3 regions of the Enterobacter sp. ECC-175 genome follow, and region 1 is predicted to be linked to each of the others. Evidence: riboswitches for the same ligand, from Rfam matches in the RefSeq annotation. Region 1 holds a riboswitch; each other region holds the start of a gene.
What was found. A riboswitch is a leader RNA that binds a small molecule or an ion and turns the genes downstream of it on or off. The one in region 1 is predicted to bind thiamine pyrophosphate.
Positions count from the first base shown of each region.

Region 2: another riboswitch for thiamine pyrophosphate. It lies ahead of thiB (thiamine ABC transporter substrate binding subunit); the one in region 1 lies ahead of thiC (phosphomethylpyrimidine synthase ThiC).
Region 3: another riboswitch for thiamine pyrophosphate. It lies ahead of thiM (hydroxyethylthiazole kinase); the one in region 1 lies ahead of thiC (phosphomethylpyrimidine synthase ThiC).

Region 1 covers NZ_CP143776.1:800,492-810,208, reverse strand. The annotation lists gene V1599_RS03900 (IS4 family transposase) at 1-708, shown strand, start outside; gene V1599_RS03895 (DUF1481 domain-containing protein) at 755-1,447, opposite strand; gene hupA (nucleoid-associated protein HU-alpha) at 1,459-1,731, opposite strand; gene V1599_RS03885 (YjaG family protein) at 1,918-2,508, opposite strand; gene nfi (deoxyribonuclease V) at 2,550-3,221, opposite strand; gene hemE (uroporphyrinogen decarboxylase) at 3,234-4,295, opposite strand; gene nudC (NAD(+) diphosphatase) at 4,336-5,109, opposite strand; gene rsd (sigma D regulator) at 5,205-5,702, shown strand; TPP riboswitch at 5,757-5,866, shown strand; gene thiC (phosphomethylpyrimidine synthase ThiC) at 5,945-7,840, shown strand; gene thiE (thiamine phosphate synthase) at 7,840-8,475, shown strand; gene V1599_RS03850 (HesA/MoeB/ThiF family protein) at 8,468-9,223, shown strand; gene thiS (sulfur carrier protein ThiS) at 9,207-9,407, shown strand; gene thiG (thiazole synthase) at 9,409-9,717, shown strand, end outside.
Region 2 covers NZ_CP143776.1:1,358,365-1,368,081, reverse strand. The annotation lists gene leuA (2-isopropylmalate synthase) at 1-729, shown strand, start outside; gene leuB (3-isopropylmalate dehydrogenase) at 729-1,820, shown strand; gene leuC (3-isopropylmalate dehydratase large subunit) at 1,823-3,223, shown strand; gene leuD (3-isopropylmalate dehydratase small subunit) at 3,234-3,839, shown strand; gene V1599_RS06420 (Hok/Gef family protein) at 3,932-4,084, opposite strand; gene V1599_RS06415 (sugar efflux transporter) at 4,302-5,480, opposite strand; gene sgrT (glucose uptake inhibitor SgrT) at 5,601-5,753, opposite strand; gene sgrR (HTH-type transcriptional regulator SgrR) at 5,842-7,497, shown strand; TPP riboswitch at 7,534-7,634, shown strand; gene thiB (thiamine ABC transporter substrate binding subunit) at 7,666-8,649, shown strand; gene thiP (thiamine/thiamine pyrophosphate ABC transporter permease ThiP) at 8,625-9,717, shown strand, end outside.
Region 3 covers NZ_CP143776.1:3,572,070-3,581,786, forward strand. The annotation lists gene yegQ (tRNA 5-hydroxyuridine modification protein YegQ) at 1-527, shown strand, start outside; gene yegS (lipid kinase YegS) at 776-1,675, shown strand; gene fbaB (class I fructose-bisphosphate aldolase) at 1,790-2,842, opposite strand; gene thiD (bifunctional hydroxymethylpyrimidine kinase/phosphomethylpyrimidine kinase) at 2,982-3,782, opposite strand; gene thiM (hydroxyethylthiazole kinase) at 3,779-4,549, opposite strand; TPP riboswitch at 4,585-4,682, opposite strand; gene V1599_RS17070 (YadA-like family protein) at 5,097-6,065, shown strand; gene V1599_RS17075 (hypothetical protein) at 6,146-6,514, shown strand; gene V1599_RS17080 (diaminobutyrate--2-oxoglutarate transaminase) at 6,858-8,234, shown strand; gene V1599_RS17085 (pyridoxal phosphate-dependent decarboxylase family protein) at 8,253-9,717, shown strand, end outside.

The sequences.
Region 1 (9,717 bases):
GTCATTACCGACGCGGGCTTCAGGACGGACTGGTTCCGTCATGTCGCTCACCTGGGCTGGACCTTCACTGGCCGGGTCAGGGGCTGCATCAGCTTCCGGCTGGAGGGCGAGAGAAAATGGATGAAAATCAGCGAGCTGCAGGCCAGTCAGACGCCGAAATATGTAGGTTACGGCGTTCTGTCCCGTAAACCGCGCACGCCCTGTTACGGAAGGTTTTATCTGCATAAACGTCCCGGAGCGGGACGTCATGGTAAGGGAGGGATGCCGAAAACACAGCGGGAACACCGCAGCAGCGCGCAGGAGCCGTGGCTGCTGTTCAGTAATGCGCAGGAACTGGAGCCCTGCCAGATAATGGAGCTGTACAGCCGCAGAATGCAGATAGAGCAAAACTTCCGGGACGACAAAAGCCCCCGGTTCGGGTTCGGCCTGAGGCTAAGCCGGAGTCAGGGGAAAGGACGGCTGGAAGTACTGAATATGGTCGCGGCGATGGCGAGCCTGGTGATGTGGCTGGCGGGCTACAGGGCGGAAAAGCAGCGGCTGCACTGGCACTATCAGGCAAGCAGCATCCGGTGCAGGCGGGTTCTGTCTTACCTGAGGCTGGCAGAGGAAGTGATCAGGCATGCTCCCCGGAAAGTGCGGCGGCTCAATATGGGTAACGAGCTGAAAAATCTCGGAAAAGAGTACAGTAATATGGTCATGGAGGTATGACCATATTACTGGGGATCCCTCAGCCCAAAGGGAGAGGGGATTTACGTCAGAAACTCTTCTCTGTCGGCTGCCAGGTGCAGAAATCTTCGTTCGCCACCAGCAGCAGCTGAGAACCTTCCGGCGCTTCAAGCCACGCCACGCTCACCTCAACCGATGAATGACGCTGACGGCGCTCGATATGCGCAGTGGCCCAGGATTCGAGATCCGGCTTCACGGTCTGTCCTTCGCAGGTGGTTACCGTACCATCTGCGTGCCAGCGGCCCTGTCGCAGCACCACGCGCCCCTGACGCAGCGCATCGCTGGTCTGACGGATTTGCTCGGCACGGTATCGATAAAGCGCGATCTGATCGCTGGAAAGCTGCTGTTTATGACCGCTCACTTCACGCTGCATAAAGCTCAGCTCGCCGCGATCGTCGAAACGCACCTTTACGTGTTCGGGGGTCTTGCTGTAGATATTCAGCTCGATAAGCGACAGCGCGTCGCCCTGCCAGCGATACTCCGCCGTGGAGGTATTGCCGTTATGCCACGGGCTAAAGGCGGAAAGCAGATGAACGTCATCGCTGGAATCTTTACGCCAGATCCTGACCGCTCCCTGATTATCCGCGTAACCGCTGGCGGTAAACGGAGGAAGGGAATCATCATGGCTACAGGCAGACAGTAACAGCACGCCTGCCAGCGCGAGCGTACCACGCCAGATAGACAAAAGGGGCGTTACCGCCCCTTCGTTAAAACTGTTCACTGCCACGCGTCTTACTTAACAGCGTCTTTCAGTGCTTTACCAGAAACAAATGCCGGTACGTTAGCTGCGGCGATTTTGATTTCTTTACCGGTCTGCGGGTTGCGGCCAGTACGCTCAGCGCGGTGGTTCACTTTGAAGGTACCGAAACCAACCAGTTGTACAGCATCGCCTTCTTTCAGAGACTCAGTAATAGCAGCCAGGGTAGATTCCAGAGCAGCTTTAGCCTGCACTTTAGACAGATCAGCCTTGTCCGCAATTACATCAATCAGTTGAGTCTTGTTCATAAGTTATCCTTTCAATGTGTTTATCGCTTGCTAAGCATCGAGTGCGACGAAAATGCCAAAAAAGCACTCTCCTGCATACACGCACCGATAGCCACTTTTTTTCGCCCCCCAAATGTAGACCAGACGGGGGGCAGAAGGGAAGAGTCGAGGTGCGACAAAACAGGCGTTAAATCACGTTTTGTTGTCTCATTGGTTAAAAATTATACCAATATTGCTCTCGCCAGCCTCACGTAAGTCCGCGCGCAGCCCTTTTATCAGTTCAATATCGCGTTCTTCGCACTCTGCCAGCAGGCGGAAAATCTCCCACTGGATATCCCATTCCTGCTCAACCGCCGGGTTAGCGCGCAGCTCTTCGTCGGTCATTTCGCGACCTTCCTGAGTCATTTCCAGCATCGCCACGGTAGTAATGGAAGCCTTACTGACTTCGATAGCGTGCTCCAGCGTCTCACCGCTCAGACGGGAGTGAATTAACTCGCTCAACGCTACGCAGGCATCAATGGCCGGGTAGACACCGTACAGGTCAAAGTCATCCGCTGCCGGAATCGCCTCTTCCAGCTTTTCAAGCTGAGAGTCAAAGTTCACCTTTGCGTCTTTTACCGTCAGCGTCTCCCAGACTAAATCCAGAATGCGGCGATAAATCTGGCCTTCGCCAAACGCCGTTTGCTTGCAGAATGCGGCATAGTTGGGATACATGCGCTCGCACAGGCAGGCCATAAACGTGACGTGCTGCCAGCTTTCCAGCTTCTCAAGGCGCAGGTGAATCGGGTTTTGTAGCATGATGATGTCTCGAATCGAAAATTAGCCGCAGTTTACCTGAATCAGCGCTGGATTTCCTGCCAACGAACAAAAGCCGGACGCGAAGATGCAACCGCATCAGCCCAGCGCGTCGGCTCCGGCAGGCGGTAGCCTTTCATGCACCGCTGCACCCATGCCAGCGCGCTATCCATGCTTAACCGATGCCCGGTGGCGATAAACAGCGGGTTACAGCGCGCCTTGCTGCGCCAGACCCAGGCCAACTGTTCGCCTTTGTCGATAAGTGGGGCGATTGCACCCGGCTCGGCGGAGAGCGGCTCAAACTTGCCGCACAGGCGTTTTTTGGCGACGCCGATGGTCGGCACGTCCACCAGCAAACCAAAGTGGCTGGCAACGCCCAAACGACGCGGATGGGAAATGCCGTGCCCGTCCACAAACAGCAGGTCCGGCTTTTGCGAAAGCTGCTCCCACGCGGCAAGCAGCGCGGGATACTCGCGGAAGGAGAGAAAGCCGGGGATATACGGCATGGTGGTCGCGATGCGCGCCACCTTGTACTCGACCAGCTCAAGCGAAGGATACTTCAGCACCACCATTGCCGCTCGCGTCACGTCCCCGCCCTGCTCGAATCCGACGTCCGCCCCGCCGATGTACTGCGGGGGATCCGTATCCAGACGATCCTCGCGGATCACCGATGAGGCCAGTTCTATCTGTTGAGCGCGTAACGACGCGAGATCCATAACCACTCCTTACTAATGATATTGGGCAGAAAGCCGGTGAACCGCCTCCACAAACGCGCCAGCGTGCTCTGGCGGAACATCCTGATGAATGCCGTGGCCGAGGTTGAATACGTGTCCTTCCCCCTTGCCGAAGCCTGCCAGAATAGATGCCACCTCTTCTTCAATACGGGCTGGCTGCGCGTAAAGCATGGACGGGTCCATGTTGCCCTGCAGCGCGACTTTATCACCTACGCGACGGCGCGCATCGGCAATATCCGTTGTCCAGTCCAGGCCCAGCGCATCGCAGCCGGTGGCGGCTAAGGCTTCCAGCCACTGGCCGCCGCCCTTGGTGAATAGCGTCACCGGCACGCGGCGGCCTTCATTTTCACGCAGCAGGCCGTCGACGATTTTGTGCATGTAGTAGAGCGAGAACTGTTGATAATCGCGCCCGGTCAGCACGCCCCCCCAGGTGTCGAAAATCATCACCGACTGCGCGCCGGCTTTGATCTGGGCGTTAAGGTACAGGGTGACGCTTTTCGCCAGCTTGTCGAGCAGCGCGTGCAGGGCCAGCGGCTCGGCGTACATCATCTTTTTAATCACCGTGAAGGCTTTGCTGCTGCCGCCCTCAACCATGTAGGTCGCCAGCGTCCACGGGCTGCCGGAGAAGCCAATCAGCGGCACCTCGCCCTTCAGCTCGCGGCGGATGGTGCGCACCGCGTTCATCACGTAGCCCAGCTCATCTTCGGGATCGGGAATGGGCAGTTTATCGACGTCCGCTTTGCTTTTAATTGGCGAGGTAAAACGCGGGCCTTCTCCGGTTTCAAAGTAGAGCCCAAGGCCCATCGCATCCGGAATGGTGAGAATGTCTGAAAAGAGAATGGCGGCATCCAGCGGGAAGCGGCGCAGCGGCTGGAGCGTCACTTCGCAGGCCAGCTCGGCATTTTTGCACAGCGACATAAAATCGCCCGCCTGGGCGCGCGTGGCTTTGTACTCCGGGAGATAACGTCCCGCCTGGCGCATCATCCACACCGGGGTGACATCAACTGGCTGGCGCAGCAGCGCACGCAGATAACGATCGTTCTTCAGTTCGGTCATTTTTGCAGTTCCTTAAGCGTCATGGCCACAGTGTAACATGTCATTCAAACTCGGCCCGACACATTGCCACCGTATCTTCTATCAGCCGACGTGCCACCGTTCCCGGAGGCGGCAGCAGCGGTAAATCATCATAGCGATACCAGCTCGCCTCCAGCAGCTCTTTCTGGTCGATAACAATGTCACCGCTGTCGTATTCGGCCATAAACGCCGTCATCAGCGACATCGGGAACGGCCACGGCTGCGACGTTACGTAACGCAGGTTTTTGACCTTGATACCGCTCTCTTCCATCACCTCGCGCGCGACGGCTTGCTCCAGGGTTTCGCCCACCTCAACAAACCCGGCGAGAACCGTGTGAATGCCGTTGCGGTGGCGGGTATGCTGCGCCAGCAGGATGGAATCCTCGCGGCGGATCGCCACGATGATGCACGGCGCAATCTGCGGGTAATAGCGCTCCCGGCAGTGGCCGCAAAGCATTGCCCATTCGGTCTTGCTTGGGTGCATAGCATGGCCGCAGTAGCCGCAGTATTTATGCGAGCGGTAAAACTCCGCGAGCTGCACGCCGCGGCCCGCCAGCTGAAACAGCCCCGCGTCCAGATCCAGCACCTGACGGACAGATCCCATATCCTGACGACGCACCTGCTGGATCAACCACACGGGATCGCCCTGCCATTCCCCGATCCTGCGCGCGGGCTGGCCTGCAAGATCGAAATCCTCCGCGTTGCCGTAAGGGAGTTCGCCGCGCGGCAGCCATAACTTTTGTTCATGGCTGACGATCCACCAGCCGCGATCTAATTTTTCAATTATACGATCCATATCTATTGCACTACCTTCGCTTCACAGGCATGTTGGTAACATTATTATTACATTTTGGATGGGCAGCTTTTCATCTTAACCTTGCGGAGTCGAATATGTTAAACCAGCTAGAAAGCCTGACTGAGCGCGTTGGTGGAAGTAACAAACTGGTGGATCGCTGGCTACACGACCGCAAGCATCTGCTCGTGGCTTACTACAATCTGGTCGGGATTAAGCCTGGCAAAGAATCTTACATGCGGCTGAATGAAAAAGCGCTGGATGATTTTTGTCAGAGCCTGGTCGACTACCTTTCAGATGGCCATTTCAATATTTATGAACGCATTATCCGCGAAATGGAAGGCACCAGCCCATATATTGCGGCAAGCAAACTCTATCCTCTGCTGGAAGCCAACACCCAGCGGATGATGGATTATTATGACTCCACGCTTGAGAACGCTATCGATCACGATAACTATCTTGAGTTTCAGCAGGCGCTGTCCGACCTGGGCGAGGCCATGGAGGAGCGATTCACGCTGGAAGACAAGCTGATCGCTCTGGTGCTGGACAACGATTTGAAAGCCAGCAACGAAGATAACGTTGCGCGGCCTGCTTGAGTTCTTAATCGTTAACGAGTAATTTACAACCATTCGCCCCTCTTACGAGGGGGATTTTTCTTGTCGGAGTGCCCAGTGTGAAAGCACGGGCTGAGACCGTTAATTCGGGATCCGCGGAACCTGATCAGGCTAATACCTGCGAAGGGAACAAGAGTCAAACTGCTGTTGCATCGCCTGCGGGCGATCCTCTCTTGCTTCATCCGTCGTCTGACAAGCCATGTCCTTCACTTTTGGAATGCGCTATGTCTACAACAAAACTGACCCGCCGCGAACAGCGCGCACAGGCCCAACGCTTCATCGACACTCTGGAAGGTACCGCTTTCCCGAACTCGAGACGTATCTATATTTCCGGCTCGCAGCCCGATATCCGCGTCCCGATGCGCGAGATCCAGCTCAGCCCCACGCTTATCGGCGGCAGCAAAGAGCACCCGCAGTTCGAGGAAAACGAGGCCGTTCCGGTCTATGACACCTCCGGTCCCTACGGCGACCCCGATATTACTATCAACGTTCAGCAGGGCCTGGCGAAGCTGCGCCAGCCGTGGATCGAAGCCCGCCAGGATAGCGAAGCGCTTAATGAGCAAAGCTCGGCTTACGCAAAAGAGCGCCAGGCCGACGACGGCCTGGACGAACTGCGCTTCACCGGCCTGCTGCCGCCAAAACGCGCTAAGGCGGGCAAATGCGTCACCCAGCTTCACTACGCGCGTCGGGGCATCGTCACCCCTGAAATGGAATTTATCGCCATCCGTGAAAACATGGGCCGCGAGCGCATCCGCAGCGAAATATTGCGCCACCAGCATCCTGGCGAAAGCTTTGGCGCGCGCCTGCCGGAGAACATCACGCCGGAGTTTGTGCGTGACGAGGTGGCCGCCGGACGCGCCATTATCCCTGCCAACATCAACCATCCGGAATCCGAACCGATGATCATCGGCCGTAACTTCCTGGTGAAGGTCAATGCCAACATCGGTAACTCGGCGGTCACGTCCTCCATTGAAGAAGAGGTGGAAAAACTGGTCTGGTCAACGCGCTGGGGCGCGGACACGGTGATGGACCTCTCCACCGGACGCTATATTCACGAAACCCGCGAGTGGATCCTGCGCAATAGCCCGGTACCGATTGGCACCGTCCCGATTTACCAGGCGCTGGAAAAAGTGAATGGCATTGCCGAAAACCTCACCTGGGAAGCGTTCCGCGATACGCTGCTGGAGCAAGCGGAACAGGGCGTGGACTACTTCACCATTCACGCGGGCGTGCTGCTGCGCTACGTGCCGATGACCGCCAGGCGCCTGACCGGAATTGTCTCGCGCGGTGGCTCGATCATGGCGAAGTGGTGCCTCTCCCATCACCGGGAAAACTTCCTCTACGAGCACTTCCGCGAGATCTGCGAAATCTGCGCCGCCTATGACGTTTCCCTCTCGCTCGGCGACGGCCTGCGTCCGGGCTCCATTCGCGACGCTAACGACGAAGCGCAGTTTGCCGAACTGCACACGCTGGGCGAGCTGACCAAAATCGCCTGGGAGTACGACGTGCAGGTGATGATTGAAGGCCCGGGACACGTGCCGATGCAGATGATCCGCCGCAACATGACCGAGGAGCTGGAGCACTGTCACGAAGCGCCGTTTTACACGTTAGGCCCGCTAACCACCGATATCGCGCCGGGCTATGACCACTTCACCTCCGGCATTGGCGCGGCGATGATCGGCTGGTTTGGCTGCGCGATGCTGTGCTACGTGACGCCGAAGGAGCACCTCGGCCTGCCGAACAAAGAGGACGTCAAGCAGGGGCTGATTACCTACAAAATTGCCGCCCACGCGGCGGACCTGGCAAAAGGCCACCCGGGGGCGCAAATTCGCGATAACGCCATGTCGAAAGCGCGATTCGAGTTCCGATGGGAAGACCAGTTCAACCTGGCGCTCGACCCTTTCACCGCCCGCGCCTACCACGACGAAACGCTGCCGCAGGAGTCCGGCAAAGTCGCGCATTTCTGCTCTATGTGCGGGCCAAAATTCTGCTCGATGAAGATCAGCCAGGAGGTGCGCGACTACGCTGCCGCCCAGGCGATTGAAGTGGGGATGGCGGACATGTCGGAGAATTTCCGCGCCAAAGGCGGCGAAATTTACCTCAAAAAAGAGGAGGCGTAATGTACCAGCCCGATTTTCCCCCCGTCCCCTTCCGCCTGGGGCTTTATCCGGTAGTGGACAGCGTGGAATGGATTGAACGCCTTCTCGACGCGGGCGTTCGCACCCTCCAGCTGCGCATCAAGGATAAGCGCGACGAAGAGGTGGAGGCCGACGTGCTCGCCGCCATTGTGCTGGGGCGTCGATATAATGCCCGCCTGTTTATCAACGACTACTGGCGGCTGGCGATAAAGCACCAGGCGTACGGCGTGCATCTCGGCCAGGAAGATCTTGAAACCACGGATCTGAACGCCATCCGCGCGGCCGGCTTGCGGCTCGGCGTTTCAACGCACGACGACATGGAAATTGACGTCGCGCTGGCGGCTCGCCCCTCCTACATCGCGCTTGGCCACGTCTTCCCGACCCAAACCAAGCAAATGCCGTCCGCGCCGCAGGGGCTGGCGCAGCTGGAGGAACACGTCAAACGCCTCGCGGACTACCCCACCGTCGCCATCGGCGGTATTAGCCTTCAGCGCGCCCCGGGCGTGCTGGATACCGGCGTGGGCAGCATTGCCGTCGTCAGCGCGATCACCCAGGCGGCGGACTGGCAGGCCGCCACGGCGAAGCTTCTGGCACTCGCAGGAGCAGGCGATGAATGACCGCGACTTTATGCGCTACAGCCGCCAGATCCTGCTGGAGGATATCGCTACCGACGGCCAGGAAACGCTGCTCAAAAGCCGGGTATTGATCGTCGGTCTCGGCGGGTTGGGCGCGCCCGCCGCGCTCTATCTGGCGGGGGCTGGCGTAGGCACGCTGGTGCTGGCGGATGACGATGATATTCACATCAGCAATCTCCAGCGGCAGATCCTGTTTAACACGGAGGATGTTGGCCAGCCTAAGGCGGACATTGCCCGCCAGCGGCTGCTTAAGCTCAATCCGGGTATTGAACTCATCGCGCTTCAGGCTCGCCTCGCTGGTGACGATCTCGAACGCGAAGTTGCTCTGGCTGACGTCGTGCTCGACTGTTCCGACAATATGGCAACGCGTCAGGCAATCAATGCCGCCTGCGTGGCGAACGATACTCCGCTTATCACCGCCAGCGCCGTGGGCTTTGGCGGCCAGATGATGGTTCTCACGCCGCCGTGGACGCAGGGCTGCTACCGCTGCCTGTGGCCGGACGACGCCGAGCCGGCGCGCAACTGCCGCACGGCGGGCATTCTCGGTCCGGTGGTCGGCGTGATGGGCACGCTGCAGGCGCTGGAAGCCATCAAGCTGCTGAGCGGCATGGAGACGGAGCGCAATACGCTGCGGCTGTTCGACGCGCGCGCCGGCGGCTGGCGGCACCTGGCGCTGCACCGCGCCAGCCGCTGTCCGGTTTGCGGAGGCCATAATGCGCATTCTCTTTAACGATGAGCCGATGCAGTGCGACGACAACCTCACCGTCGCCGCGCTGCTTGACGCACTGCGCCAGCACAAGCCGGGCACGGCGCTGGCGCTCAATCAACAGATCCTGCCGCGCGAGCGGTGGGAACATCAGCAGGTGAGCGAAGGCGATAACATCCTGCTGTTTCAGGTTATCGCAGGGGGCTGAGATGCTACGTATTGCCGATAAAGTCTTTGATTCACATCTGTTCACCGGGACCGGAAAGTTCGCCTCCTCGCAGCTGATGGTCGATGCCATTCGCGAAAGCGGCAGCCAGCTGGTGACGCTGGCGCTCAAGCGCGTGGACCTGCGCAATCAAAGCGATGCCATTCTGGCACCGCTGCTGGAGGCAGGCGTCACGCTGCTGCCGAACACGTCCGGTGCGAAAACCGCCGAGGAGGCCATTTTTGCCGCTCAGCTGGCGCGCGAGGCGCTCGGCACGCGCTGGCTAAAGCTGGAGATCCACCCGGATGCCCGC
Region 2 (9,717 bases), 560 kb from region 1:
CCGGCGAACAAGGCGATTGTCGGCACCGGCGCGTTCGCCCACTCCTCCGGCATCCACCAGGACGGCGTGCTGAAAAACCGCGAAAACTACGAAATCATGACGCCGGAATCCATCGGCCTGAACCAGGTGCAGCTGAACCTGACCTCCCGATCGGGCCGCGCGGCGGTGAAGCACCGCATGGAAGAGATGGGCTATAAGGACAGCGACTACAACATGGATCAGCTGTACGACGCGTTCCTGAAGCTGGCCGACAAAAAAGGCCAGGTCTTTGATTACGATCTGGAAGCGTTGGCATTCATTAACAAGCAGCAGGAAGAGCCAGAGCACTTCCGCCTGGATTACTTTAGCGTGCAGTCCGGCTCCAGCGACATCGCTACCGCGTCGGTCAAGCTGGCGTGCGGGGATGAGATTAAAGCCGAAGCGGCCAACGGCAACGGTCCGGTCGATGCTATCTATCAGGCGATTAACCGCGTCACCGAGTTTGACCTTGAGCTGGTCAAATATGACCTGACGGCGAAAGGCCAGGGCAAAAACGCGCTGGGCCAGGTCGATATTGTCGTCAACCACAACGGTCGTCGCTTCCACGGCGTCGGCCTGGCGACGGACATTGTCGAATCGTCCGCTAAAGCAATGGTGCACGTCCTGAACAACATCTGGCGCGCCGCCGAAGTTGAAAAAGAGTTGCAACGCAAGGCTCAGAATAAAGAGAACAATAAGGAAACCGTGTAATGTCGAAGAACTACCATATTGCCGTGTTGCCGGGTGACGGTATTGGCCCGGAAGTGATGGCACAGGCGCTGAAAGTACTGGAAGCCGTTCGCTCGCGTTTTGCGATGAAAATTACCACCAGCCACTACGATGTCGGCGGCATTGCGATTGATAACCACGGTACGCCGCTGCCAAAAGCGACCGTTGAAGGGTGTGAAAACGCCGATGCCGTCCTGTTTGGTTCCGTGGGCGGCCCGAAGTGGGAGCACCTGCCGCCGGCAGAGCAGCCGGAACGCGGCGCGCTGCTGCCCCTGCGCAAGCACTTCAAATTATTCAGCAACCTGCGTCCGGCAAAGCTGTACCAGGGTCTGGAAGAGTTCTGCCCGCTGCGCGCGGACATCGCCGCCAACGGCTTCGACATTCTGTGCGTGCGTGAGCTGACCGGCGGCATTTACTTCGGCCAGCCGAAAGGCCGCGAAGGCAGCGGTCAGCATGAGAAAGCGTTTGATACCGAGGTGTATCACCGCTTCGAAATTGAGCGTATCGCCCACATTGCCTTTGCGTCCGCGCGCAAGCGTCGCCACAAGGTGACCTCCATTGATAAGGCAAACGTGCTGCAGTCGTCTATTTTGTGGCGCGAGATCGTCAGCGAAATCAGCAAGCAGTATCCGGACGTCGAGCTGTCGCACATGTACATCGACAACGCGACCATGCAGCTGATCAAAGATCCGTCTCAGTTTGACGTGCTGCTGTGCTCCAACCTGTTCGGGGATATTTTGTCTGACGAATGTGCGATGATCACCGGCTCCATGGGCATGCTGCCATCGGCCAGCCTCAACGAAGAGGGCTTCGGCCTGTACGAACCGGCGGGCGGTTCCGCGCCGGATATCGCAGGCAAAAACATCGCCAACCCGATTGCGCAGATTTTGTCCCTGGCGCTGCTGCTGCGCTACAGCCTGGATGCAGGTGATGCTGCAATCGCCATTGAAAACGCCATTAACCGCGCGTTGGAAGAAGGCATCCGTACCGGTGATTTAGCTCGCGGTGCGGCGGCGGTGAGTACCGATGAAATGGGCGATATCATTGCCCGCTATGTCGCAGAAGGGGTGTAATCATGGCGAAGACGTTATACGAAAAGTTGTTTGATGCGCACGTTGTTTACGAAGCGCCTAACGAAACCCCGCTGCTGTATATCGACCGCCATCTGGTCCACGAGGTCACATCCCCGCAGGCGTTTGACGGGCTGCGCGCGCACAATCGTCCGGTGCGTCAGCCGGGTAAAACCTTCGCGACCATGGATCACAACGTTTCGACCCAGACCAAAGACATTAACGCGTCCGGCGAAATGGCGCGAATCCAGATGCAGGAGCTGATCAAGAACTGCAGCGAGTTTGGCGTTGAGCTGTACGACCTGAACCACCCGTATCAGGGCATCGTCCACGTGATGGGGCCTGAGCAGGGGATCACCCTGCCCGGTATGACCATCGTCTGCGGCGACTCCCATACCGCCACGCACGGCGCCTTTGGCGCGCTGGCCTTCGGTATCGGCACCTCAGAGGTTGAACACGTTTTGGCGACGCAGACCCTGAAGCAGGGCCGCGCCAAAACAATGAAGATCGAAGTAAAAGGCAAAGCGGCGCCGGGGATCACCGCGAAAGACATCGTGCTAGCGATTATCGGCAAAACCGGCAGCGCGGGCGGCACGGGTCACGTGGTTGAGTTTTGCGGCGAGGCCATTCAGGCGCTGAGCATGGAAGGCCGCATGACGCTGTGCAACATGGCCATTGAAATGGGCGCGAAAGCCGGTCTGGTCGCGCCGGACGAGACAACCTTCAACTACGTGAAGGGCCGTCTGCACGCGCCGAAAGGCAAAGATTTTGACGACGCGGTCGCGTACTGGGCCACCCTGAAAACCGACGACGGCGCAGCCTTTGATACCGTCGTGACCCTGCAGGCAGAAGAGATTGCGCCGCAGGTTACCTGGGGCACTAACCCCGGCCAGGTCATCTCCGTCAACGACAGCGTTCCCGATCCGGCGTCCTTCGCCGATCCGGTCGAGCGCGCCAGCGCGGAAAAAGCGCTGGCCTATATGGGGCTGAAACCCGGCGTGCCATTGACCGATGTCGCCATTGATAAAGTCTTTATCGGCTCCTGCACCAACTCCCGTATCGAAGACTTGCGTGCCGCGGCAGAGATTGCCAAAGGTCGTAAAGTGGCGCCAGGCGTTCAGGCGCTGGTGGTGCCAGGCTCCGGTCCGGTGAAGGCACAGGCGGAAGCGGAAGGTCTGGACAAGATCTTTATCGACGCCGGCTTCGAGTGGCGCTTGCCGGGCTGCTCCATGTGCCTGGCGATGAATAACGATCGCCTGAACCCGGGCGAACGCTGCGCCTCCACCAGCAACCGTAACTTTGAAGGCCGTCAGGGCCGCGGTGGGCGCACCCACCTGCTCAGCCCGGCAATGGCCGCCGCTGCGGCAGTCACCGGTCATTTCGCCGATATCCGCAGCCTGAAATAAGGAGACAATCATGGCAGAGAAATTTACGCAACATACGGGCCGGGTTGTCCCGCTGGACGCCGCAAACGTCGATACCGACGCCATCATTCCTAAGCAGTTTTTGCAAAAGGTGACGCGCACGGGCTTTGGCGCACACCTGTTTAACGACTGGCGTTTCCTGGACGATAAGGGTGAAGTGCCTAATCCGGAGTTCGTGCTGAACTTCCCGGAATACAAAGGCGCGTCGATTCTGCTGGCTCGCGAAAACTTTGGCTGCGGCTCATCTCGAGAACACGCGCCGTGGGCCTTGACCGACTACGGTTTTAAAGTGGTTATCGCGCCGAGCTTTGCGGATATCTTTTATGGCAACAGCTTCAACAACCAGCTGCTGCCGGTCACGCTGGGCGATGCCGAGGTCGACGAGCTGTTTGCGCTGGTTCAGGCGAACCCGGGCATGTCGTTCGAAGTGGATCTGGAAGCGGGCGAGGTAAAAGCCGGCGATAAACGCTACGGCTTCAGCATTGACGCGTTCCGCCGCCACTGCATGCTGAACGGGCTGGATAGCATTGGCCTGACGCTCCAGCACGAAGAGGCTATCTCGGCCTACGAGAAAAAACAGCCCGCGTTTATGGGCTAAAGGCAATGGCCCGCACGGAGCGGGCCATTGATAAGGGTGCGTTGAGGCTCAACCACGCTGGAGTGGCGGGGAACACTCCCCCGCCCATACCGTTAACGTTTTGCTTCGTACGCCAACACTGCCGCCATCTCTGTTTTTTCCTGTCTGAAGTGCAGCTCGCAGAGCGAGTCGCGCACCATCCAGGTGAAGATCAACAACGTCGTACAGATCAAAAACAAACCTAACAGCAGAGTACGTTTTGGCATTCCAGCCTCCTTATTGCTTTTCGGCAACGAAGAGACTAACCTCGCAATGTTGGTTGTGAAGTTGGTCTCCCCATCAGTTTTATTGATGCGGGACTCTCCACTGTTTGCCTCTTGCGAAAGCCTGAGGCAAACAGCCTCAAGCACCCGCCACGCACTCTATTCTCCTTCTCGGCACCTGTCATAAAGTCGTTTCATTTCGTGAAGCGGCCTTCCAGAATCAGACATCCCTAACGCGACACGTCAGAATCAGGGTCACCAGCGAAATCGCCGCTATCATCCAGTACACCACGCCGTGCCCATAGCTTTGCGACAGCGCGCCCTGAATCACCCCAGCCAGAATTACGCCGGTCGAAATACTGTTGGTAAAAAGCGTCGTTGCCGACCCTGCCCGCCCCGGCATAAGGTCCTGGAACCAGAGCATGCCAATCCCGGCGACAATTCCGATGAACACCGCGTTGAACAGCTGCAGCGCCAGCAGCGCTTCGCGTGAATGGAAGAATATCAGCCCAAGATAGAACAGCACGCCCGCCGCCACCGCAACCACCATCATTTTGCGTTTACCAAAGCGCTTAACGTAATAACCCGCCAGAATCATCGCCGGGATTTCCAGCCCCGCCGCGGTGCCCATCAGGATCCCCGCGAGCTTGTCCGGCAGCCCCAGATCGCTGCTGATCCACAGCGGCATATCAATGATGTACATGGTGTTGCAGGTCCACATCAGCGTCGAGGCGATAAACAGCATCCGCACGTTTTTGTCCTGCCAGCCGCTCACGTCCGTCATCGGTTTATCCGTCGTCTGCTCCACGCGGGCCACCGACGGCAGCGCAAAGGCAATCAGCACCAGGCTAATAACAAATATCCCGGCGGCGATGGTAAACATGGTGGTAAAGCCATAGTTCAGCGCCAGCATAAACGCCAGCGGCGGGCCAATCACCCACGCCAGCGATAGCTGCGCGCGCATTACCGAGCTGAACATCACCACTTCCCGCGCCGAGCTATCGGCGTATTCACGCGCCAGCGCGAACAGCTGCGGCATGGCGGTATTCGCCAGCGACGCCAGCAGCACGCCGCAGGTAATGAGCGTCAGGTAATGACGGTTGAACGCAAACAGCAGCGCGTTGCCCACCGCCATCGCGCAGCAAAAGAGGATCAGCCGTCGGCGATCCCCCTGGCTGTCAGAGCGCTTCGCCAGCCACAGGCTCACGAGGATCCCCGCGATGGCGTTAACGGTATAAAACAGCCCTATCCAGAACGGCTGCGCACCAACCTCGCGGCTGAGAAACAGGCTCAGCGTCGGCGCCTGAAGCGCGCCCGCTACGCCCATCATAAAGGCCACCACCATAAAAGCGGCATACACGCCGTTCAGGCGTCGCCCCATCGTCATCAACCACAGCATGCGCAAGTCCTTGTGAAAGGGAATCGAAATTGGGTGAAAGGATAAACGAAAAAAGCCAGCAAAAACATTTTGCTGGCGGGTGATTAGCACCAATACTCAGTCACACATGATCGAGGCGAGTTAGCGAGAAGAGGTCGGTTGCGTAACGTCCCACTGCATCAGATCTTCCAACATTTTCAGCCGTTGCTCTGCACACCGGCGGGCCAGCCAGGACGCTCCCTTCGTCGCTGAAAAGTACTGCTGATAAAACTGACGTGCGGTAGACCTCTTCATAATTTACCTCCTCACTTCATCGAGAAGAATTATTGGCCTAATATAGGGATAAATAAATTGCTGGTTTTTTGTCAGGAGTTCCCCTTTTATGCCTTCTGGTCGTCTGCAACAACAGTTTATCCGCCTCTGGCAGTGCTGCGAGGGGCAATCGAAGGAGACCACGCTTAGCGAGCTGGCCGACCTGCTGAGCTGCTCGCGACGCCATATGCGCACGCTGCTGAACACCATGCAGCAGCAGGGCTGGCTAAGCTGGGAAGCCGAGGCGGGACGCGGGAAGCGATCGCGGCTGACCTTCCTCTATACCGGGCTGGCGCTACAGCAGCAGCGCGCGGAAGATCTGCTGGAACAGGATCGCATCGACCAGCTGGTTCAGCTGGTCGGCGACAAGGCCGCCGTCCGCCAGATGCTGGTCTCGCACCTTGGGCGCAGCTTTCGCCAGGGGCGCCACATCCTGCGCGTGCTTTACTATCGCCCGATGAAAAACCTGCTCCCCGGCACGGCGCTGCGCCGTTCGGAAACCCACATCGCCCGCCAGATCTTCAACGGCCTGACGCGGATAAATGAGGAAAACGGGGAACTGGAAGCCGATATCGCGCACCACTGGCAGCAACTTTCCCCTCTCCACTGGCGCTTTTTTTTACGTCCCGGTATTCATTTCCACCACGGCCGCGAGCTGGAAATGGACGACGTCATTGACTCTCTTCAGCGGGCGCGCGCGCTTCCTCTGTATGCCCACGTGTCGCGCGTCCACTCCCCCACGGCCTGGACCATTGATATTGAACTGACCGAGCCGGACCGGTGGCTGCCGTGGCTCATGGGCTACGTTCCGTCGATGATCCTGCCGCGCGAATGGGCATCCCTGCCCCATTTTGCCAGCCAGCCGGTAGGAACGGGTCCCTACGCGGTAACGCGCAACACCAGCAACCAGCTGAAAATCCGCGCCTTTGACGACTACTTCGGCTTTCGCGCGCTGATCGACGAAGTCAACGTGTGGGTCCTGCCTGAGATCAGCGAAGAGCTGAGCTGTGGCCTCACGCTGGAAGGGCCAACCGACGGGGAAAAAGCCGTGGAGAGCCGTCTTGAAGAGGGCTGCTATTACCTGCTGTTTGACGCCCGCAGCCGCCGAGGCGCCAGCCGAGAGGTGCGCAGGTGGGTGAGCCACATCCTCTCTCCGTCCAACCTGATCTACCTGGCCGAAGAGCAATACCAGACCTACTGGTTCCCGGCCTACGGCCTGCTGCCGCGCTGGCACCACGCCCGGCCCGTGCACGGAGAAAAGCCTGCCGGGCTTGAGTCGATTACCCTGACCTACTACCGCGACCACGTGGAGCACCGCTTTATTGCCCGAATTATGAGCAAGCTGCTGGCCGCCGAGGGCGTTCACCTTGATATTCAGGAGGTGGATTATGACGAATGGCACCGCGGAGACATCGTCAGCGACATCTGGCTCAACAGCGCCAACTTCACCCTGCCGCTTGATTTCTCGCTCTTTTCACACCTGTACGAAGTGCCGCTGATCCAGCACTGCATTGACCGTGACTGGCAGCAGGACGCCGCCCAGTGGCGTGCGGGCGAAATGAGCCTGGCCGCCTGGTGCCAGCAATTGCTTGCGCAGCAGGCGATTGTGCCGCTTATCCATCACTGGCTGATGATTCAGGGCCAGCGCAGCATGCGCGGCCTGCGGATGAACACCCTGGGCTGGTTTGATTTTAAATCCGCCTGGTTTGCCCCGCCGGAGCCATAACGCTTTCGTAATATTCACCAAATCATTACAATAGCGCCGTTCTCAACGGGGTGCTGCATCACTGATGTGCGCTGAGATAATACCCGTCGAACCTGATCCGGATAACGCCGGCGAAGGGATTTGAGGCTGTCTCTCAAAATCCTTTGCCACTCAACCCTGAGGTGCAAAGTGTTAAAAAAATGTCTTCCCCTGCTGGCGCTGTTTGCGCTGCCCGCGTTCGCGAAGCCCGTTCTGACGGTCTACACCTATGACTCTTTCTCCGCCGACTGGGGCCCAGGCCCGGTGGTCAAAAAAGCTTTTGAAGCCGACTGCGGCTGCGAGCTGAAGTTCGTGGCGCTGGAGGACGGCGTATCGCTGCTTAACCGCCTGCGCATGGAGGGCAAAAACAGCAAGGCCGACGTGGTGCTCGGGCTGGATAACAACCTGCTGGACGCGGCCACGCAAACGAAGCTGTTTGCCAAAAGCGGCGTCGCGACCGATGCCGTGAACGTGCCGGGCGGCTGGAAGAATGACACCTTTGTGCCGTTCGACTACGGCTACTTTGCTTTCGTGTATGACAAAAACAGGCTGAAAAACCCGCCGAAAAGCCTGAAAGAGCTGGTTGAAAGCGATCGGAAATGGCGCGTGATCTACGAGGACCCTCGCACCAGCACGCCGGGTCTGGGGCTGCTGCTGTGGATGCAGAAAGTCTACGGCGACAAAGCGCCTGACGCCTGGCAGAAGCTGGCCGCCAAAACCGTCACCGTCACTAAGGGATGGAGCGAAGCCTACGGCCTGTTCCTGAAAGGCGAAAGCGACCTGGTGCTGAGCTACACCACCTCTCCGGCCTACCACATCATCGCCGAGAAGAAAGACAACTACGCGGCCGCTGATTTCGCCGAAGGCCACTATCTGCAGGTAGAAGTCGCCGCGCGAACCGCCGCCAGCAAGCAGCCGGAACTGGCCGAAAAGTTCCTGAAATTTATGGTTTCCCCGGCGTTCCAGACAACAATCCCGACGGGCAATTGGATGTATCCGGTCACCGACGTCACGCTTCCCGCCGGATTTGATCGGCTGACTAAGCCAAAAACCTCGCTGGAGTTTACGCCGCAGCAGGTCGCCGCGCAGCGCGCAGCATGGGTAAGTGAATGGCAACGCGCCGTCAGCCGTTGATCCCCGGCTGGCTACTCCCCGGGCTGCTTGCCGCCGTGCTGATGGTGGCGGTGAGCCTCGGGGCATTTCTTGCGCTGTGGTTCAACGCGCCGGAGAGCAACCTTCTCGCGTTCTGGCACGACGGCTATCTGTGGCACGTTATCCGGTTCTCGTTCTGGCAGGCGTTTCTCTCTGCCCTGCTGTCGACAATCCCGGCCATTTTTCTGGCCAGAGCGCTTTATCGCCGGCGTTTTCCCGGCAGGCAGGCCCTGCTGCGCCTGTGCGCCATGACGCTGATCCTGCCCGTTCTGGTGGCCGTGTTTGGCATTCTGAGCGTTTACGGGCGTCAGGGCTGGCTCGCCTCGCTCTTCCATTTTCTCGCCCTGGAGTGGACGTTCTCACCCTACGGGCTGAAGGGCATTTTGCTGGCGCACATCTTCTTCAACATGCCGATGGCAACGCGGCTCTTCCTGCAGGCGCTGGAAAGCATCCCCGGCGAGCAGCGCCAGCTTGCCGCCCAGCTCGGCATGCGCGGCGTCTCGTTCTTCCGCTTTGTCGAATGGCCGTGGCTAAGGCGGCACATTCCGCCGACCGCGGCGCTTATCTTTATGCTGTGCTTCGCCAGCTTCGCCACCGTACTCTCCCTTGGCGGCGGGCCGCAGGCCACCACCATTGAGCTGGCGATCTACCAGGCGCTAAGCTATGACTACGATCCCGGCCGCGCCGCGCTGCTGGCGATGGTGCAGATGGTTTGCTGCCTGGCGCTGGTGCTGCTCGCCCAGCGCTTGAGCAAAGCCTTTAACCCCGGCAGCAATCAGGTATCAGGCTGGCGCGACCCGCAGGATAGCCTGCACAGCCGCATCGCGGACGTGGTCCTTATCGCGCTCGCCCTGCTGCTGCTGCTGCCGCCGCTGATGGCTGTCGTTGTCGACGGCGTCAACCTGAACCTGGCGTCCGTGCTCCGCCAGCCCGTGCTCTTGCAGGCAACGTGGACCTCGGTCCGCATCGCGCTCGCCTCGGGAGTACTCTGTGTTCTTCTGACCATGATGCTGCTCTGGAGCAGCCGCGAGCTTTACGCGCGTCAGGCCC
Region 3 (9,717 bases), 1.8 Mb from region 1:
CGCAGATGGGCGTGCACTCCCTGAAAATCGAAGGCCGCACCAAGTCTTACTACTACTGCGCGCGCACCGCCCAGGTATACCGTAAGGCCATCGACGATGCCGCAGCCGGCAAACCGTTTGATACCAGCCTGCTGGAAACCCTAGAAGGCCTGGCGCACCGCGGCTATACCGAGGGCTTCCTGCGTCGTCACACCCACGACGACTACCAGAACTACGAGCACGGCTACTCCGTTTCCGAGCGCCAGCAGTTCGTCGGCGATTTCACCGGCGAGCGCAAGGGCGCGCTGGCGGCCGTGGCGGTGAAAAACAAGTTCACCAAGGGCGACAGCCTGGAGCTGATGACCCCGCAGGGCAACATGAACTTCAAGCTGGAGCATCTGGAAAACGGCAAAGGGGAAGCGATTGAGGTCGCACCGGGCGACGGGCACACCGTCTGGCTGCCGGTGCCGGAAGAGATCGAGCTGAAATTTGCGCTGCTGATGCGCAACTTCAACGGCGAAAGCACGCGTAATCCCCACGGCAAATAGTTAATCAGGGTAATTTTTTCACGCGGGGATGATTCTTAGAATCGGATCACATACCGCTTCGCTCAATGCGGGTATTATCCCTCCCGCTGAAAAACATAACCCATAAATGCTAGCTGTACCAGGAACCACCTCCTTAGCCCGCGTAATCTCCCTTACGTGGGCTTATTTTTTGCCTTTCGTCCAGTTCTTACCCGCTTTTTTCCCCGCTGCGATACACTCTTGATAGAGCTAAAAAGGGAATAATGTAAATGGCAACCTATCCAGACAGTTTATTGATTCTGAATGGCAAAAGTGCAGGCAACGATATTCTGCGCCAGGCAATTACCGCGCTACGCGAAGACGGAGCCCGCATCCACGTGCGCGTCACGTGGGAGAAAGGCGACGCGGCGCGCTATATCGACGAAGGCCGTCGGCTGGGCGTCGAGACCATCATTTCCGGCGGCGGCGACGGCACGATCAACGAAATTGCGAGCGCGCTTGTCGATCTGGACGCGGCTGAACGTCCGGCGATGGGCATTTTACCGCTCGGCACGGCCAATGATTTCGCCACCAGCGCGGGGATTCCGGAGGAGTTAGGCAAAGCACTCCAGCTGGCGATCCTCGGTAAGGCGACCGCGGTGGATATTGCCCAGGTGAATGATAAAACCTGTTTTATCAATATGGCCACGGGCGGCTTTGGCACCCGCATCACCAGCGAAACGCCGGAGAAGCTAAAGGCCGCGCTGGGCGGCGTGTCGTATTTGATTCATGGCCTGATGCGCATGGATACGCTGAAGCCCGACCGCTGTGAGATTCACGGCGAGAATTTCCACTGGCAGGGCGACGCGCTGGTCATTGGGATCGGCAACGGCCGCCAGGCGGGCGGCGGACAGCAGCTGTGCCCGGAGGCGCTGATCAACGACGGTCAGCTCCAGCTGCGTATTTTTACCGGAGACGGGCTGCTGCCCGCGCTGTTTACCACGCTGACGCAGCCGGAAGAGAGCCCGAATATCATTGCCGGGAAATCGGCATGGTTTGAGATTAACGCCCCGCACGGGATGACGTTTAACCTTGACGGCGAGCCGTTGAGCGGGACGCAGTTCCGCATTGAGGTCATTCCGGGCGCGCTGCAGTGCCGCTTGCCGCCGGACTGCGTGCTGCTGCGCTGATGTTTTACACGGTGCGCGATGATGCCCTCACCCACCCCTCTCCCACGGGAGAGGGAGAAAACCATACCGCGCTCGGCCTGTCCCCTCTCCCACTGGGAGAGGGGGATGGAGGCGTCAGGCAATCGTGACTTTGCTGTCCAGATAGACATCCTGAACCGCATTGATCAGCTTCACGCCGTCGGCCATTGATTTTTTAAACGCCTTACGGCCCAGAATCAGCCCCATGCCGCCCGCGCGTTTGTTAATCACCGCCGTGCGTACCGCGTCAGAAAGGTCGGTTTCACCGCCCGCCGCGCCGCCGGAGTTAATCAGCCCCGCGCGGCCCATGTAGCAGTTCGCCAGCTGGTAGCGCACCAGGTCGATTGGGTTATCGCTGGTCAGCTTGCTGTAGACACGGTCATCGGTGTAGCCAAAGTTCACCGCCTTGTAGCCACCGTTATTCTCCGCCATTTTCTGCTTGACGATATCCGCACCAATCGTGGCCGCCAGGTGGTTCGCCTGCCCGGTGAGATCGGCAGAAACGTGATAGTCCACGCCGTCCTTCTTGAACGCGGAGTTGCGCAGATAGGCCCACAGCACCGTCACCATGCCCAGCTCGTGCGCGCGCTCGAAGGCCGCGGAGATCTCTTCAATCTGACGACGAGACTGCTCGGAGCCGAAATAGATCGTCGCCCCGACTGCCACCGCGCCCATATTGAACGCCTGCTCAACGCTGGCGTAGAGCGTCTGATCGTATTCGGTCGGGTAGCTCAGGGTTTCGTTGTGGTTCAGCTTGACGAGGAACGGAATGCGGTGCGCGTAGCGGCGAGATACGGAGGCCAGCACGCCGTAGGTTGACGCCACGCAGTTACAGCCGGCTTCAATCGCCAGCTCCACGATGTTTTTCGGATCGAAATAGAGCGGATTGGCCGCGAACGACGCGCCCGCAGAGTGTTCAACGCCCTGGTCAACCGGCAGAATGGACAGATAGCCCGTACCGGCCAGTCGGCCCGTGTTGTAGAGCGTCTGCATGTTTCGCAGCACCGCCGGCGGACGGTTGTTATCCACCATCACGCGGTCTACGTAGTCGTGGCCAGGCAGGTAAAGCTGGTCGGATGGAATGGTCATACAGCGATGCTGCAAAAGGCCGTCGGCGTCTTTGCCAAGCAACTGCGCAATATCGGTCATAGCTATTCTCCCGTAGCGTGTTATCCAGGCCCACAGCGTTGTGGGCAGACTAAGCCTGGTACCGACTTAACAGATTTTCCACCATTTGCAACGTTATTCAGCACATTCTGCTGGCTCGATTCGTGTACATCGCGCCGCGTTACCACCACGCGTGAAAATGATGAACCGGCCCAATACCGTGGCCGACCTCCAGCGTGTCGGCCTGCGCCAGCGCGGCGGAAAGCCAGGTCTTGGCGTGGAGCACCGTATCATTCCAGCGTTGATGTCGCGGGCGCAGGGCGGCCAGCGCCGCGGAGAGCGTACAGCCCGTCCCGTGGGTGTTTTTCGTTTGCACGCGCGGCGCGGTAAAACGCTGCTCCCCGTCGCGGGTGAACAGCCAGTCGGGGCTTTCGGCATCGTCAAGATGTCCCCCCTTCATCAGCACCGCACCGCAGCCCAGCGCCAGCAGCGCGTGGCCCTGCGCCTTCATTTCGCGTTCATTCCGTGCGTGCGGCGCATCCAGCAGCGCGGCGGCTTCGGGCAGGTTTGGCGTAATGAGCGCCACCTGCGGCAGCAGCTTTTTGCGCAGCGTGTCAACCGCGGCCGGAGAGAGCAGCGGATCGCCGCTTTTCGCCAGCATCACGGTATCGAGCACCACGTTTTGCACCTGATAGCGCTGCAGCCGCTCGGCCACGGCCTCCACGATATCCGTCTCCGCCAGCATGCCAATCTTGGTGGTATCGATACGCACGTCGCTGAACACGGAGTCCAGCTGGGCCGCGACAAAATCCGGCTCAATGCGGTAGACCGACTGCACGCCGCGCGTATTCTGCGCCACCAGCGCGGTAATGACCGAACACCCGTACGCGCCAAGCGCGGAGAAGGTTTTTAAATCGGCCTGGATCCCCGCCCCGCCGCTCGGATCGGTGCCTGCGATAGTGAGTGCGTTAATCCGCTTCATGCCTGCACCTCCAGCGCGTACAGCGCGTCAAGAAAAGCGGAGGCGAAGCTGCCCGGCCCGCGAGCGTCCGCAGCCGCGCGCGACCCGGCGCGCTTCATCCACTTACAGGCCGCCGCCGCGTTGTCCAGCCGATCCCCCGGCAGCGAACAGCTGGCCGCCACAACCGCAGAAAGCGCGCACCCCGTCCCTACCACGCGGGTCATCAGCGGGTCTCCGCCGGCGACCGTGCGGGTTCGCTGTCCGTCGGTGATGTAATCCACCTCCCCCGTGACCACGACGATGGCGCGGGTCCGTTCGGCCAGCGCCTGCGCCGCGGGCAACGCGCCGGACGCGCTGTCGGTGGAATCTACGCCACGACCGCCTTCGCTCATTCCGGCCAGGGCCAGAATTTCGGAGGCATTGCCGCGAATGGCGGCGGGCTTAAGGGAAAGAATTTGCTGGCAAAAGCGGGTGCGAAACGCCAGCGCGCCGACGGCAACCGGGTCGAGCGTCCAGGGTTTTCCCGCCGCGACGGCGCTTTCAATCGCCCGGCGCATCGACTGGGCGCGCGGCGCGGTCAGCGTACCGACGTTAATCAGCAGAGCGTCTGCCGCCGCAGCAAAGTGTTCCGCTTCTTCGGCCTCAATCACCATCGCCGGGGAGGCGCCGAGAGCCAGTAAAACGTTGGCGGTGAAGGCCTGCACGACGTCGTTGGTCATACAGTGCGTGAGGGGCGAATGGGTGTGGAACTGATGTAAAACGTGTAGATCGAGCAGGTCAGGCTGCATGGTTTCGCTCCTGCCTTACGTGAAGAAGCGATGACCGGGAAGGCATCTGACTTCCCTACGCTGGCATTATCCAGATCAGGTAATACGGGTATTTCTCAGCCTTCATTTAAGAAGGGCACCCCGAGTCAATTGTTGACCATTTGTAGAGTAATACCCTGCTCTTTGCAAGCCCTTATTTCATTCGTTATATTTCCGCTTTTATTTTATGGATATTCTCACCCCTCTCCATTCCGAATGAAAACGGGTCATATATCTTTCGAAAACCAGTCATTCAATATATTGATTTATATGAATTTTTATATTTATATAAGATCATTCCCAAGCCATACAAATCGCAAATTTTAGTGATCTGCATCAAGATCTTATTAATGAATCAGAGGGATAGTAATGCCACTTAATTACTCCAGAATCTATAAATACGCAGCCGCAATGGTTGCCTTTGTCTATGAGTAGCAAATGCCATTTATTTAAAATGGCTGGCGTAATTAAGCCCATATAAATTATAGAGATGATAGCAATGTTACAAACCAATAAGGCCATAATTATTATGGCTTCTTTTAGTGCGTTCAGTGTAAACGCTTCCACTCCGGCTTCGGACGTTTCGCTCAATTCGGGCGGCAATGTCGAAATAGCCATTGATCAGCTCGCAGGTCAACTTTCCGGCCTGTCCAGCGACGTCTATAGCGCTGGGCAAACCGATAAACGCCACGATCTGCAGATCTCAATTGCGCAGGATACGGCTAACGACGCCAGCACCAAAGCGAACGTCGCGCAGCTTAACGCCAGCCTGGCCGGTGCGGCGGCTGCTGGGGCGGACAAAACGGCCCACACGGCGCTGGCCGCGGCGGGAAATGCGCAAATCACCGCCGACCTGAACGGTAAAAATATACATGCCAATACCACCAGCATTCTGACGAACGTTGCGGGCATCGCTGAAAATAAAAAATCAATCAGCGCCAACACCAGCGCGATAGACGGAAAGGTCGAGAAGAGTACGTTTCAGGCGGACCGCGATCGTCAGGATAAGGCGACTCAGAGCGCGGCTGATAAGGCGAACCAGGCGTATAGCAAAGGCGCTTACGCGCAGCAGCTGGCGGTGGATGCACAAACCGTAGCCACCGCTAACCGGGCAGCCGTGGCGCGCGTGCAGTCCCGCAGCCGGGCCAACAGCGATGAGCTGCAGGCGCAGGCGGGCCAGCTGCAGAATCATGAAGAACGTATTACCTCTCTGGAGGGGGCGACCAACGCGCAGTTTGGCGCCCTGAAAAATGAGGTTGAGGAGAACCAAAAAGAGGCCCGAAGCGGCTCGGCGGCGGCCGTCGCGATTGCCTCTATGCCGCAGGTCGAGCAGGCGCAAACGGTGATGTTTTCCGCCGGGGCGGGCACCTTTAAAAGCGAATCTGCGGTGAGCGTCGGCGCCTCTTTCCATGCCGGAAACGCCATCGTCAAAACAGGATTCAGTACCACGACCAACGATGACTTTGCCGTGGGTGCGGGCGTCGGGGTTGGGTTCTGATCGTTAATACAATAAGCACCGATTAATTACCGATTTAAACGGCGGTATTAATCTTTGCGCTTTTAAATAGCAGGAAATATATGAACAAGTGGTTAACCGCATTATTTTTTATCCTGACGCTCTCGGGCTGCTCACACCGCGCCCTTAGCGAAGGCGAACGTGCCGCAATGCTGCAGGCCTCTGAAAAACAGGCGCTGGAAAATGCCCGGGCGCAATATCCGGTACAAAAAGCGCAGGCGACTAAAAAAGCGTTCATAAAGCATTACGATAATATGGAAATTAAGCGCGGCAGCGACGGTATCTTAACCGTAGACGGCAAGCCAGCCGCGGTAATTGAAACGACGGAAAGCGCCACCGTTTACAGCCAGGGGATCGTCGACATCATTGTTTACAAAAGCGGCAAAGTGGCCGTAAACAAGAACGGCGTTTTCGATGGCTTTGCCCGGTAGTTGATCTTATAAACAGCGCGTTAAGGGACTAACGCGCTGCTGCCCCTTTTTTACCCGCGATTTCCCCCGCTTCGCTGGGCCTTTTATTGATTATTTTTGTAACAAACTACGCCCCGACTTCACCGCGCAATTGACTGTTTTTATTCAATGATATTTCTCCAGATTTCACGCGCTTCATGGTGGGGTGCGGTTCCTTTACGTTTGTCATAAAACCGCAAACAAATTAACCATTGAGCCCAACCTCAAAAGGCTCTATATTGGCGGCGTTTTTTCAGGCCCCATCTATTTTTTATACTATTTATTCAATCGTGGCGCATAGCGAAGCCGCGGTTGTAGGAGAGATATGATGACGGATAAAGTCCGTATTGACACTGTAGATGCCCACAAAAGCAACGAAACCTATCTGGCCCGTCAGGCCGAGTTTGAATCTAACGTCAGGAGTTATCCGCGCAAGCTGCCTTTAGCGATTACCAAAGCAGAAGGCGTGTGGATCACCGATGCAGATAATAAAGAATACCTTGACTGTTTAGCCGGCGCAGGCACCCTCGCGCTGGGCCACAATCATCCTGATGTGCTGAAAAGCATCCAAAATGTCATTACCAGCGGCTTGCCGTTACATACCCTCGATTTGACTACGCCCTTGAAAGACGCGTTTTCCGAATATCTGCTCTCTCTGCTGCCAGGCCAGGGCAAAGAGTATTGCCTGCAGTTCACCGGCCCATCCGGCGCTGACGCCGTTGAAGCCGCGCTGAAGCTGGCGAAAAAAGTCACCGGCCGCAGCGGGATTATCAGCTTCTCCGGCGGCTACCACGGCATGACCCACGGCGCGCTGTCCGTGACCGGCAACCTGTCTCCGAAAGAAGCGGTTGATGGCATGATGCCAGAAGTCCAGTTCATGCCATACCCGCACGAGTACCGCTGCCCGCTGGGCATCGGCGGCGAAGCGGGCGTGAAGGCGCTGACCTACTACTTCGATAACCTGATCAACGACGTTGAAAGCGGCGTGCGTAAACCTGCCGCGGTGATCCTGGAAGCGGTTCAGGGCGAAGGCGGCGTGAACCCGGCTCCGGCCGAATGGCTGCAGCGCATCCGTAAAGTGACGCAGGAACACGGCATTTTGCTGATCCTTGACGAAGTGCAGGCGGGCTTCGCGCGCACCGGTAAATTCTTCGCCTTCGAACACGCGGGCATTGAGCCAGACATCATCGTGATGTCTAAAGCCGTCGGTGGCGGTCTGCCGCTGGCCGTACTGGGCATCAAAAAGCAGTTCGACGCATGGGCGCCAGGCCACCACACCGGCACCTTCCGCGGCAACCAGCTGGCGATGGCAACCGGCCTGACCACGCTGAAAATCCTGAAAGACCAGAACATCGCGGGCAAAGTGGCCGCACAGGGCGAATGGCTGAAAGGCCAGCTGAAAGAGATGGCGAAACGCTATCCGGTTATCGGCCACGTTCGCGGTCTGGGCATGATGATCGGCATTGAAATCGTGAAGCCAAACGAAGCGGCTGACCACATGGGCTGCTTCCCTGGCGACGGCGAGCTGTCTGCCCTGATCCAGAAGAAGTGCTTCGAAAACGGTCTGATTCTGGAGCGCGGCGGCCGTAACGGTATCGTTCTGCGCCTGCTGCCGTCTCTGCTGATTAGCGATGACGAGCTGAAGATCTTCCTGGATAAATTCGAGCAGGCGCTGCTTGCTGCGGGCGTTCGCCCGGCGTAACCGGAGTTGTTGATTACGATGTCTGATTCAAACCCAATTTTGTTCTCCTCTGCGCAGAGCATCGACGCTTACCAGCAGGCGATTGAACAAAGCACTCAGGCTGTGATGCAGTGGCTGAAGCAGCCTGAGATGTATCAGGGCAAAACGGTCGCTGAGCTGCGCGACCGCATTAAGCTGGATTTCAACCCGAAAGGGCTGGGCAACGAAGCGGCGATTGAACGCGCCGTGGAGTTCTTCCTGAAAGACAGCCTGTCCGTTCATCACCCGCAGTGCGTGGCGCACCTGCACTGCCCAAGCCTGGTCGTGAGCCAGGCGGCGGAAGTGCTGATCAACGCCACCAACCAGAGCATGGACTCCTGGGATCAAAGCCCGTCCGCAACCATCATTGAGATCAAGCTGATCGAATGGCTGCGTACCCGCGTGGGTTATCAGGCTGGCGACGCGGGTGTCTTCACCAGCGGCGGTACCCAGAGCAACCTGATGGGCCTGATGCTGGCGCGCGATGCGTTCTTCGCGCGCCAGGGCCACTCCGTTCAGCAGGACGGTCTGGTCGGCGATCTGCGCAAGATTCGCGTGCTGTGCTCCGAAAACGCCCACTTCTCCGTGCAGAAGAACATGGCGCTGATGGGGCTGGGCTACCAGTCCGTGGTGCAGGTGAAAACGGACGAGTTCTCGCGCATGGATCTCAGCGATCTGGCGGCGAAAATCGAGCAGTGCAACGCCAACGGCGAGCAGATTCTGGCGATTGTTGCGACCGCAGGTACCACCGATGCCGGTGCTATCGATCCGCTGCGCGCGATTGCCGAGCTGGCGGCGAAGCAGAACATCTGGGTGCACGTTGATGCGGCCTGGGGCGGCGCGCTGCTGATGTCCGAGCAGTATCGCCACTACCTGGACGGCATTGAGCTGGTGGATTCCGTTACCCTGGACTTCCACAAGCAGTTCTTCCAGACCATCAGCTGCGGCGCGTTCCTGCTGAAAGAAGCGCGTCACTATGAGCTAATGCGCTATCAGGCGGCCTACCTGAACTCGGAGTTCGATGAAGAAGCGGGCGTGCCGAACCTGGTCTCCAAATCGCTGCAGACGACGCGCCGCTTCGACGCGCTGAAGCTGTGGATGAGCCTGGAAGCGCTGGGCCAGGAGCAGTACGCGGCGATTATCGATCACGGCGTGACGCTGGCGCAGCAGGTTGCGGCCTACGTGAAGGAGCAGCCTGCTCTGGAGCTGGTCATGCAGCCGCAGCTGGCAAGCGTGCTCTTCCGCTTCCGCCCGCAGGCGCAGCTGGACGATGCGGGCGTTGCCCTGCTGAACCAGAAAATCGGCGATGCGCTGCTGGAATCCGGTCGTGCCAACGTTGGCGTGACCGAGCACAACGGCATCACCTGCCTGAAGCTTACCCTGCTGAACCCAACCGTGACGCTGGAGGACGTTAAGGTCCTGCTGTCTCTGGTTGAGCGTACCGCTAAGGAAGTCATGGCCAAGT